DNA from 3 places in the Polycladomyces abyssicola genome. Region 1 is predicted to be linked to each of the others. Evidence: riboswitches for the same ligand, from Rfam matches in the RefSeq annotation. Region 1 holds a riboswitch; each other region holds the start of a gene.
What was found. A riboswitch is a leader RNA that binds a small molecule or an ion and turns the genes downstream of it on or off. The one in region 1 is predicted to bind cyclic di-AMP.

Region 1 (3,506 bases):
TCCATTGTACTTAGAAGCGTTTGGCCAAATCGCGTGCTTGTTGGATGGCTTTTTGCTTGATTTCTTCCGCTTTGTCCGGGAATTGCGACATGCCTTCGGCGATGACGGATTCCACCGATTCCACACCCAGGAACGACATGACGGCGCGGATATAACGGTCACCGAACTCGAAGTCCTTTGTCGGGCCTTCGGAGTAGATGCCACCACGCGCTTGGATGTGGACAGCTTTTTTACCTTTCAGCAGACCGACTGCACCGTTTTCGGTGTACTTAAATGTTTTGCCTGCGATACAGATGGAGTCAATATACGCTTTCATCCGTGGAGGAATACTGAAGTTCCACATCGGGGTGACGAAGATGTATTTGTCCGCTTCTGCAAATTGATCGACGATCTCATTGATCCGTCCCACTTTTTTCTGCTCTTCTGCAGACAATTCCTCAAACGCGGTTCCCTGTTGCAATTTGCCCCAACCACTGAAAACATCTTCGTCCAAGAAGGGGATGTCCAGTTTGTACACATCCAACTCGACGATTTTATCTTCGGGATGGGCCTCCCGGTAGGTATTCAAAAATGCCTGTCCCACCTGCAGGCTGAACGACTGATCTTCCGGTTTGGGATTGGCAGTGATGTACAAAACCGTCGCCATGTGAGCCTTCCTTCCTTTCATTAAACTAACTTTAGTTACGTTGATATTATGCATTTATATACTTACTTTTGTCAAGCTAAAAATAAATAAACATCTCCTCTCAAAATATTTCCGGACACGCCGGTTTTTACTCAATAAGAAAAGCCCGTCCCCCATGGGAACGGGCTTTTCCTCGTCACTTCGTGAAAATATGCTTTCCGATTTTTTTGATTTGCGGGCGAGACCAGATCCAATCAGAAGTTGCGGTGTCCGGGTTGAAATAGTACAGTGCACCGTTTGTCGGGTCCCATCCTCGGATCGCATCCATCGTAGCGCGATAGGCTGTACTGTTGGGGCTCAACCAGAACTGCCCGTCCTGTACCGCCGTAAACGCACCGTCTTGGAAAATCACACCGCTTACTGTTTTCGGAAACTCCGGTGAATCAATCCGGTTCAAAATTACAGCGGCTACAGCCACTTGCCCTTTGTAAGGTTCACCTCGTGCTTCACTGTATACAGCTCGTGCAATCAACGAAATGTCTTTTTTAGAAAAACGGGAATTTACAGAATGAAGAGGCTGCTTGTGTGCTTTTTTGGATACCGTCTGTTTGGACACTGTATGCCGCTTCAACGATCCCCACGTTTGGGGGCCGGTAATGCCATCAATTCGCAATTTATGATGAATCTGATACTGGATAACCGCTTTTTCCGTTTTCAAACCGTAAATACCGTCCAGCTTGCCACGGTACAGCCCCAGCTGTTGCAAGCGATATTGCAAATCCCAGACATCTCCGTTATTGCTGCCGTATTGTATCATCGTCGGTGCAGCGGCTTCCGCCTTTCCGCTTCCAAACGGAACCGCTGCAACGATCACCGCAACTACTGCTCCAGTGAGCAACCACGCCCACTTTTTCCAAATAGACATGTTATGCCTCCTTTCAAAGCCTCCGAGGTTAGCTGACGGGTTCGGGAAAGGAGTTAATCCCGGCCGCCGAAATGGCGGCTTCACCCCAACAATGATTGCATCCCCCGTACCCCGCGCCGAACACCGACACGGAGATTCGGCCTGTCTGATACACGTTGACCATTATAAGTTGGATATGGAAACCTTTCAAGCGAAAATGATTAGAATGTAAGGTATGTATTTCCTTGGAAATTACACAACAAAAAAGCACGGTGGAATCTTCCCCACCGTGCTTTTTTCCGTCCTTTTTATCCGCGCGCCGCTTGGTACCGTTTGGCGACTTCGTCCCAGTTTACCACGTTCCAGAACGCTTTGATGTATTCCGGACGCTTGTTTTGATATTTGAGATAGTAGGCGTGCTCCCACACGTCCAAGCCCAAAATCGGCGTGTCGCCATCCATCAGCGGGCTGTCTTGGTTCGGTGTGCTCGTCACGGCCAAGGAACCGTCTTTTTTCACGACCAGCCAAGCCCAACCGCTACCGAAACGGGTGGTTGCCGCTTTGGTGAATTCTTCTTTGAATCGGTCGAAGCTGCCGAAAGCTTGGTTGATCGCGTTAGCCAGCTCCCCGCTCGGTTCACCGCCACCATTCGGACTCATGATTTGCCAGAACAGGCTGTGGTTCGCATGACCGCCTCCGTTGTTGCGCACAGCGGTACGAATGCTTTCCGGTACTTGGTCAATGTTGCGCAACAAGTCTTCAATGGATTTTTCCGCCAAGGCGGTGTGACCTTCCAACGCCGCATTCAAGTTGTTGACATATGTGGCGTGATGCCGGCCATGGTGAATTTCCATCGTTTGCGCATCGATGTACGGCTCCAACGCGTCATGGGCATACGGCAATGCAGGCAGTTCGTGCTTGGCCATGATTCACCCTCCAATATGTAGGATTTGGTCCTTTTTCTTCTTCGAAAAAGGACGGGCAGTTTTTATCCTTCCCGATTCTATTATGCAAAAAACGTGGAATTATAGTCAACTTAAATGTATGAAAAGTGGACTTTTGTTGAGAATCCTGAACCGGAATCGCAGGAAGCGGGCATAGTACGCTTCACTCAACAGGATAATGCCCGCGATAGAGTCCTGCGCTTTTCCGATTCTTCACTTGGGAAAAAATGGCCACCTGAAGGGTGATCGGACAGGCTATCACTTTGTTGCAAACGTCGGTTTACCGTCCGGTTCCGCTGATAACGCGAGACAATTCTGTCACATCGCGCACAATATAATCGGCGCCCAACTCCTCAAACTTGGCTCGCGCGGCCTCTCCGGTCAATCCCGTCAACGTGGCTGCAAACTTGCAACCCATTTTTCGGGCTGCCAACAAATCGGCAATCGAATCCCCCACGATCAACACTTCTTCGCCTTTGGACAAAGGCAAATCGACGGTGAGCACCTCTGCATCCGCTTTGCTCCGACCGAAATATCCTTTTAAATATGTGTACGGTTGCGGTTTACCGAGCGGGGCATGTTCCGGGTGCGCCTGTTCAGCCTGAATCACATCATCTGCGGTGACGATCCGTTCCGGGTCAAACGCATCATACAATCCGAGGGCGGTAAGCGGCACTTCCGTCTCAATCAGCGGACGGCCGGTTCCCAATCCCAACACGATACCCTCTCTCCGTAACCCGTCCAGCACTTGTCTAATCTTCCGGGGATCGGCCAGCGGAATCTCCTGGTGCAAAAATCCGTTTTTGCCCGGTGTGGCCGGTGCCTTGTCTTCCACCTGCCGGTATCGGTCGTCACCCAGATACCATTCCTGGAACACATGACGCCCCAGCTCCCACAACGCGCTTTTGGGCGAGAACGCCTCGGTTTCCATACCCAACCACGCTTTCGCCAACGTATTGAAATACGCGATCAATTCCTGTTTGGTGACATTGGATTCGGCCAATGCCGGGATGAACGCGTCAAACTGCGGCTC
Region 2 (3,506 bases), 350 kb from region 1:
AAGCTCAGTCGGTTGTGCCACATGCCGAAAACCGTGGCAACGAGGGCGAACCCGGCCATCAGGGACGCCCGGACAACGGATGCTTCCGCGCCTGTTACCCATGCAAATATCGGCAACGATACGATCGTGAGTCCGCCAGCCACTTCACGCGTTAAGCGCAATCGGGTCAACAAACCGTACACGCCCGCAACGAAGACGGCCACATTCATCCCTGAAATGGCCAACAAATGCGTCAGTCCCCATTCGGCAAACAGGCTGTCGATCTCTTCCGGCACCGCATTCCTCTCTCCCAGCACCAATCCGCGAATCAAACCGGATATCTCCTCAGGATAGAGTTGCGCCAACGTGTCGCCCCCGCTCCGCCGAATCCGGTCTGCCCATGCGAATACATCCCATGGGGGCGGTTGTTCCGCCGAAACCCCGCGAAGCCCGTCAGCCGACGCGATCCAATGCACAAATTGACGGCGATAAAACGCCCGTGCATCAAAGCCGCCAGGATTTCTCGCCGGATCCGGGCGAGTCAACCGTACACCGTTCACCGACAGCCGCGTCCCACTCGTCCAATCGCGAACCGTCCGCAACTCCGACTGAGATTGTAATCGAAGACGCAACAACACTTTTTCACCAGTCAAGCGTCGAAAGGCACCACGCACCTCCAACCGGTAGACTTTCACCATACAGGTGAGCTGATCTCCATCCACCTCAGGAGCGGACTGGACGACCCCATGCAGCTTGATCCCGACTTGATCAGTCAACCGATCATCGATGGACGAGACATTGTGAGTATCCACCCATGACGTATAGGCGGCTCCGGCAAAAAAAGCCAGTACTGTGCATGTCGTCGTCCACATCCGCCACCGCCACAGGCACAACCACCCTCCTGCTATCCCGAGCACTCCTGCCCCTAACCACCACCATCCTTCATACCCGCTTCCCCCTGTCAACACAACGGCGATGCCTCCTATCCATCCACCCGCCAACCAACCCACCGGAACTTTCATCACAACCTCCAGGAAAGGAATGAAATGGTATATCCTTTCCGCAATTCCCGACAAAAACCCTCCTGATTCGACAAAAACTGTTGCCCATTTGTTACGGTTCTGTTGAAAATTATTGATTGACAGTTTCCGTCAGACGGATTAGAATGCTAATCATGACAAAACCTAATAACTGACAATTTCACACTCCGAGCGCTGAATCCGTACAGGAACGGGGGAACCAATTTTTTTGGGGTGAATCCGGTGTCTTCACCGGTAGGGTCACTCTCACGGACCCGAATCCGTCAGCTAACCTCGTAAGCGTGCTGAGAGGGAAGTGTGCTTCTTCACATGACCGAAAGTCATTGAAGTGGACACTTCAATGGCTTTTTGTGTTTGAAACAAAAACGGAATCCATCTGGGGAAGGTGTATGTGATGTTATCCTCGCTGAAGCGTTTGATCATCGGGCGCCCGCTTCGCACTGAGCAACTGCAGGAGGAAAAACTGCCGGTTTGGAAAGCACTCCCAATATTGTCATCGGACGCGCTGTCGTCCGTCGCTTACGGTACGGAGCAGATTTTAACCGTACTCGCTCCGATTGGCGCACTGGCACTTTGGTATTCATTGCCCATATCCGGCGCGATTATCGGATTGTTGACACTGCTCATCCTTTCCTACCGGCAAATTATCCACGAATACCCAGGAGGGGGCGGTGCCTACATCGTTTCGACAGACAACCTGGGTTGGTTTGCAGGGTTGATCGCCGGTGCGTCGCTGTTGATCGACTATACACTGACAGTGGCAGTCAGTGTTTCGGCCGGGACAGACGCGATCACTTCGGCGTTCCCGGTTTTACACAAGCACAGTACGCTCATTTCCGTTTTCTTTGTCCTTCTCATCATGCTCCTCAACTTACGGGGTTTACGCGAATCCGGCACGATTTTCTCATTCCCCACCTACCTGTTTATCCTCGGCATGCTGGGTTTGGTGCTCGTGGGGTTGGGAAATGTGGCGGTCCATGGCATTCCTGCTAACGTCCCGCCAGTGACACACACCTTTCCGGCTGGTCTCGGATGGTTTCTGTTATTGCGTGCGTTCTCGTCGGGATGTTCTGCATTGACCGGCGTCGAAGCGATCTCCAACGCCACTCCCACCTTCCGTAAACCGGAGACGAAAAATGCGGCGCGTACCTTGGCGCTTCTGGGCTTATTGCTGGCCATGTTGTTCGGTGGTACCAGCCTGCTGGCATATTTGTACCACATCACACCCAGTCCGACGGAGACGGTGCTTTCCCAGATTGCCGAAGAGACGTTCGGCAGAACGTTGCCGTATTACTACATCCAGGGGACCACAGCACTGATCCTGATTCTGGCCGCCAACACTGCCTTCGCAGGCTTCCCGCTGTTGGCCTCCATCATGGCCAAGGACAAATTCATGCCGCGGATGTTTGCTTCCCGCGGAGACCGGCTCAACTACTCAAACGGCATCATCGTGTTGGCCTTGGCCGCAATCGGACTGATCGTGGCGTTTGAGGGAGAGGTGGAACGATTAATCCCCCTGTATGCGATCGGCGTCTTTTTATCGTTCACCTTGTCACAAACCGGGATGGTGGTACGCAGGTGGAAGCAGCGCAACCCGGGCTGGATGCGTAAAATAGCGATCAACGCTGCGGGTGCGGTCGTCTCGTTTATCGTCCTGCTGATATTCGCCGTCACCAAATTTACGGAAGGCGCTTGGATCGTGGTATTGGTGATCCCGCTGTTCATCTTCGCCTTTTATCAAGTTCGAAAACACTATGAGGCTGTTGCCGAAGAGCTTCGCATCGACATCACTGCCGACAAGCCGGAAAAGAAAGATCATGTCATCATCATTCCCGTCGGGGGCATCAGCCGCGTCGTGCGCAACACGATCGCCTACGCCAAGACAATCGGGGATGACATCGTGGCGATTCACGTGGCCTTTACCGAGGAGGATGCGGACAAGATGGAGAAAAAGTGGGAGCAATGGAATCCCGGCGTCCGCCTCGTTGTTACTCGCTCCCGCTACCGGAGCGTCAACGGTCCCGTGCTCCGATTCATCGACCTGGTTCAGGAACGGGTTGGGGACAACTTGATTACCGTCCTGATCCCCGAATTCATCCCACGCAGGTGGTGGCAGCGCTTTTTGCACAACCAATCTGCGCTATGGCTCCGTTTCCTGCTGTTGTTGAGAAAAGACGTCATCGTCTCCACAGTGCCGTTCCATCTGCGCAAATAAATCCGTCAAAAAAAAGCCCGATCTGCGCCGGATGGCAGGTCGGGCTTTCATTCGTTCACATCACTTTCGCGGTTTCGCCCACACCAGATGAACTACACCCGCCCAGTGGGATTCCACCTTTTCCACCACCAGATCAGATGAACGGATGAGGTTCATCATATCCCGGTTCTGATGACATCCCACCAGGCGGTAGGCCAACGGATCCAAAGCTTTTTGCAGGAAGGAAAGAAACGGGTTGGAACTGAGACCATGCTCCATCAACAAAATGAGGC
Region 3 (3,506 bases), 300 kb from region 1:
TTCTCCCTCGATGCAGTACACCGCTTCCACATGGTTCTTATACCAAATTGTGGTTTCTGTTCCCGCCTTAATAATCGTATCGTGCATCGAAAAGCCCATCCCGTCCTTCTTCAAAAGCAAACGGCGGCTGTTCCACGTCTCAGTATCCACGTCATCTTTCGTTCCGATGATGTCATTCAGATGTTTGACGATCATGATTTCATGTCTCCTTTTCAAATCATCTGTTTACACCACTGAAAGCTTTCCTCGAGAATGGTCAGTCCCTTTTCAAGTCCCTTTTCATCAATTGTTAAAGGAGGCATGATTTTCACGACTTCACTGTTGGGACCAGAAGTTTCCATAATCAATCCCCGTTCAAACGCGGCCGCGCATATTTTTTCAGCTAACCCGTCAACGCCGATTTTAATTCCCTGGAGAAGCCCTCTTCCTCGCACTTCAGCTTCCATCTCGGGATAGTTTTGTGCAAGCATTTCCAGGAAGAGTCTGACTTTCTCTCCCTTCTCCAGGATTTCTCGGCTGAACTGGTCGTCTTCCCAGTAACTGAGTGCTTCTGTTGCAGCGACGAAAGCTAAGTTATGGCCCCGAAAAGTGCCGTTATGTTCACCCGGTTCCCACAAATCATACTCAGGTTTGATCAAGGTCATGGCCAACGGGATGCCATATCCTCCAATTGATTTCGACAGACAGACGATGTCAGGATAGATGCCGGCCGGTTCAAAGCTAAAGAATGGCCCTGTTCGTCCACATCCTACCTGTACATCATCGACAATCAACAGGATATTCCAGCGTCGGCACAGTTCTTCAATTTTGCGGAGCCACTCAAAACTGGCCACATTGATTCCGCCTTCACCCTGAACGGTCTCAAGGATAATGGCTGCAGGGAGAGAAATGCCGCTGCCATTATCTTCGAGAAAACGCTCAATGTAACTGACCGTGTCGGCCTCGCTGCCAAAATAACTGTCAAACGGCATTGAGATCGAATTCGTTAGTGGAATACCAGCGCCTTTTCGCTTGGATTCGTTCCCGGTAATCGACAGGGAACCGATTGTCATGCCATGAAACGCGTTTGTGAAACTCATGATCAAATCCCGACCGGTTACTTTGCGGGCTAGTTTCAGCGCACTTTCCACCGAATTGGTGCCTGTCGGTCCCGGAAACATCACTTTATAGTGAAGCTTTCGCGGCTTTAAAATGACATCATGAAATCGTTCCAGCAGTTTCTCTTTTGCTTCTGTCGCCATATCAAGACTGTGCGTAATACCATCATCCATCAAATAGTCGATCAGCTTGGCCTTGATCCGTTGATTATTGTGACCGTAGTTTAACGCTCCAGCACCGGCAAAAAAGTCGACATATTCCCGGCCGTCCCGATCCCACAGCTGATAGTCGCTCGCTTTTGCAAAGACAGTTGGAAAACTTCGACAGTAACTACGAACCTCTGATTCCAAAGTTTCAAAAACCTTCAATGGTGAACGTAATTCCTCTACAACTTTCACCAAATCCCCCCTGGTTAAGTTTGATAACGAAATGGTCCGATCCGAAATGTCATCTCCGACTCATGATTTCCCCCCGGAAACAGATGGGCGGGGAAACACTCCGAAACTTCGCAGCGCGTTGCAAAATCCCGTGCGAATCCCCGGAATAAAGCCTCGGATGAAAGATTCGACGGAGAGACAGTTGCTTCAAGGTAACGGACATTCTTGCAAGCTTCCCGACGGATCAACGCTTTCAGGAGTGCCTTTCCCAACCCTTTGCCCCGTTGAGACTCGGCCACCGCCACCTGCCACACAAAGAGGGTTTGCTGGTCTGCCGGTAGTCGAAACGCTGACACAAAACCGACGATTTGTCCCTCCTGTTCGGCCACCACACAAGTATCCGAAAAAAACTTGCACAGCATCAGATAACTGTAAGGGGAATTGACGTCCAACACTCCGGTATCCCTAACCAGGTGCCAGATACTGGTTCCATCCGCTACCTGCGGTTGGCGAAGCACTACTTTGTTCATCAACCCGGTTTCCAGATTTATCACCTCCTCACCAGTACCGACGGCTCGACACTATGCCAAAAACCTCACGCATAGCGCGTCATCGCCGATTGAAAAAGATAAGACCGGTGCAAACTTTCTCCCAGGAACCAAATTCCAAGGAAAAAGTCTGTACCGGTCCGTCTTGTGAAATCCGTATGGGTCAGGTAAAGACTCTGATCCGCTCTCTCTTGCATCGGAAACATCAGTCCGGTGCAAAAGGGCAGATCCCTTGGATCTCCCAGCTCCAGCCGACGAGGCTGGCTGGCGGGCAGGATGGCAGAAAAGTGCTTTACATCCCTTCCGGTGTCTAACCGGAATTCCCCCAACACTTGGTTCCCCCGTTTCCATCGAAATACGGGATATCTTTAATTGTCAAAATAAACATTTTTATTCAATAAATAGTTAATAATTTTCATATTCTTTATATTACCATATTCCCCGCAATTACTCACCGCCGATAAATTCCGTTATTTTCCAAACATACTTGTTCTCCTGTATTCAGATCGGATTAATTGATCTATGCTCCCTTTCACGCTTCATTCCACTGATATTCATCTCTAATTGGACATCGACCCTAAAGTCTGCTCACAGAAACTGCCCAAAAACTTACTTAAGCGTGGACTTTTCGGATGACTGTTACCAAAAATCTTTTCCGGGGGTCCTTCTTCCATAATTCGTCCTTCGTCAAAGAAAACGACCCGATCCGCCACTTCCCGGGCAAAACCCATTTCATGCGTAATTAACAACATCGCCATATTCCCTTCAGCAGCAATCTCCTTGATCACCCCGAGCACCTCGCCGACAAGCTCCGGGTCCAACGCAGATGTCACCTCATCAAACAACATGATCTTGGGTTGCATCACCAAGGCACGGGCAATCGCCACCCGTTGCTGCTGGCCGCCAGATAATTGTGATGGATAAGCGTCCATCTTATCCAGCAACCCCACTTTTTCAAGCATTGTTTTGGCCTGCTCTGTCGCTTCTTCCTTAGATAATCCCAATACCTTGATCGGAGCCTCCGTCACATTTCGTAAAATGTTCATGTGCGGAAACAGATTAAACTGCTGAAACACCATTCCAATTTTGCCGCGCACTTGATGCAGATGCTTTTCATCAGCCGGAACAAGCTTTCCACCCTTTTTTTTGTGCCAGAGCAACTCACCGTCTACTTCAATCGTCCCCGACGTCGGCCTTTCCAACGTCATCAAAATACGGGCAAATGTAGTCTTGCCGGACCCGCTCGGCCCAATGACTGCTACTTTTTCTGCCGGAGCCAAATCGAAATCGATTTCGTGTAATACTTGAGTCTCGCCATAAAACTTGCTGACCTTTCGGTAACGCACAATTGGTTCCGGTTGAACCGTAATGGATTTTATATTATCCGATTTCATACGCATAACCTCATTTCCCTCAGTTAATTAATCCTTTTTGATTGATTTTGAGCCTTGATTCCAAGCGTCGTACCAAGAGTGAGGAAAGG

Region 2: linked by a shared signal. The riboswitch ahead of KI215_RS11095 (APC family permease) and the one ahead of sleB (spore cortex-lytic enzyme) in region 1 are both predicted to bind cyclic di-AMP.
Region 3: linked by a shared signal. The riboswitch ahead of ectA (diaminobutyrate acetyltransferase) and the one ahead of sleB (spore cortex-lytic enzyme) in region 1 are both predicted to bind cyclic di-AMP.

Annotation. Positions count from the first base shown of each region.
Region 1 is NZ_AP024601.1:2,547,135-2,550,640, forward strand. It holds gene KI215_RS12780 (FMN-dependent NADH-azoreductase) at 11-646, opposite strand; gene sleB (spore cortex-lytic enzyme) at 822-1,550, opposite strand; cyclic di-AMP (ydaO/yuaA leader) riboswitch at 1,553-1,702, opposite strand; gene KI215_RS12790 (superoxide dismutase) at 1,838-2,455, opposite strand; gene KI215_RS12795 (HAD family hydrolase) at 2,754-3,506, opposite strand, start outside.
Region 2 is NZ_AP024601.1:2,197,707-2,201,212, forward strand. It holds gene KI215_RS11090 (DNA internalization-related competence protein ComEC/Rec2) at 1-1,001, opposite strand, end outside; cyclic di-AMP (ydaO/yuaA leader) riboswitch at 1,182-1,317, shown strand; gene KI215_RS11095 (APC family permease) at 1,414-3,234, shown strand; gene KI215_RS11100 (class I SAM-dependent methyltransferase) at 3,295-3,506, opposite strand, start outside.
Region 3 is NZ_AP024601.1:2,849,109-2,852,614, forward strand. It holds partial or broken gene KI215_RS14180 (ectoine synthase) at 1-195, opposite strand, end outside; gene ectB (diaminobutyrate--2-oxoglutarate transaminase) at 213-1,496, opposite strand; gene ectA (diaminobutyrate acetyltransferase) at 1,511-2,005, opposite strand; cyclic di-AMP (ydaO/yuaA leader) riboswitch at 2,257-2,396, opposite strand; gene ehuA (ectoine/hydroxyectoine ABC transporter ATP-binding protein EhuA) at 2,584-3,417, opposite strand; gene ehuD (ectoine/hydroxyectoine ABC transporter permease subunit EhuD) at 3,437-3,506, opposite strand, start outside.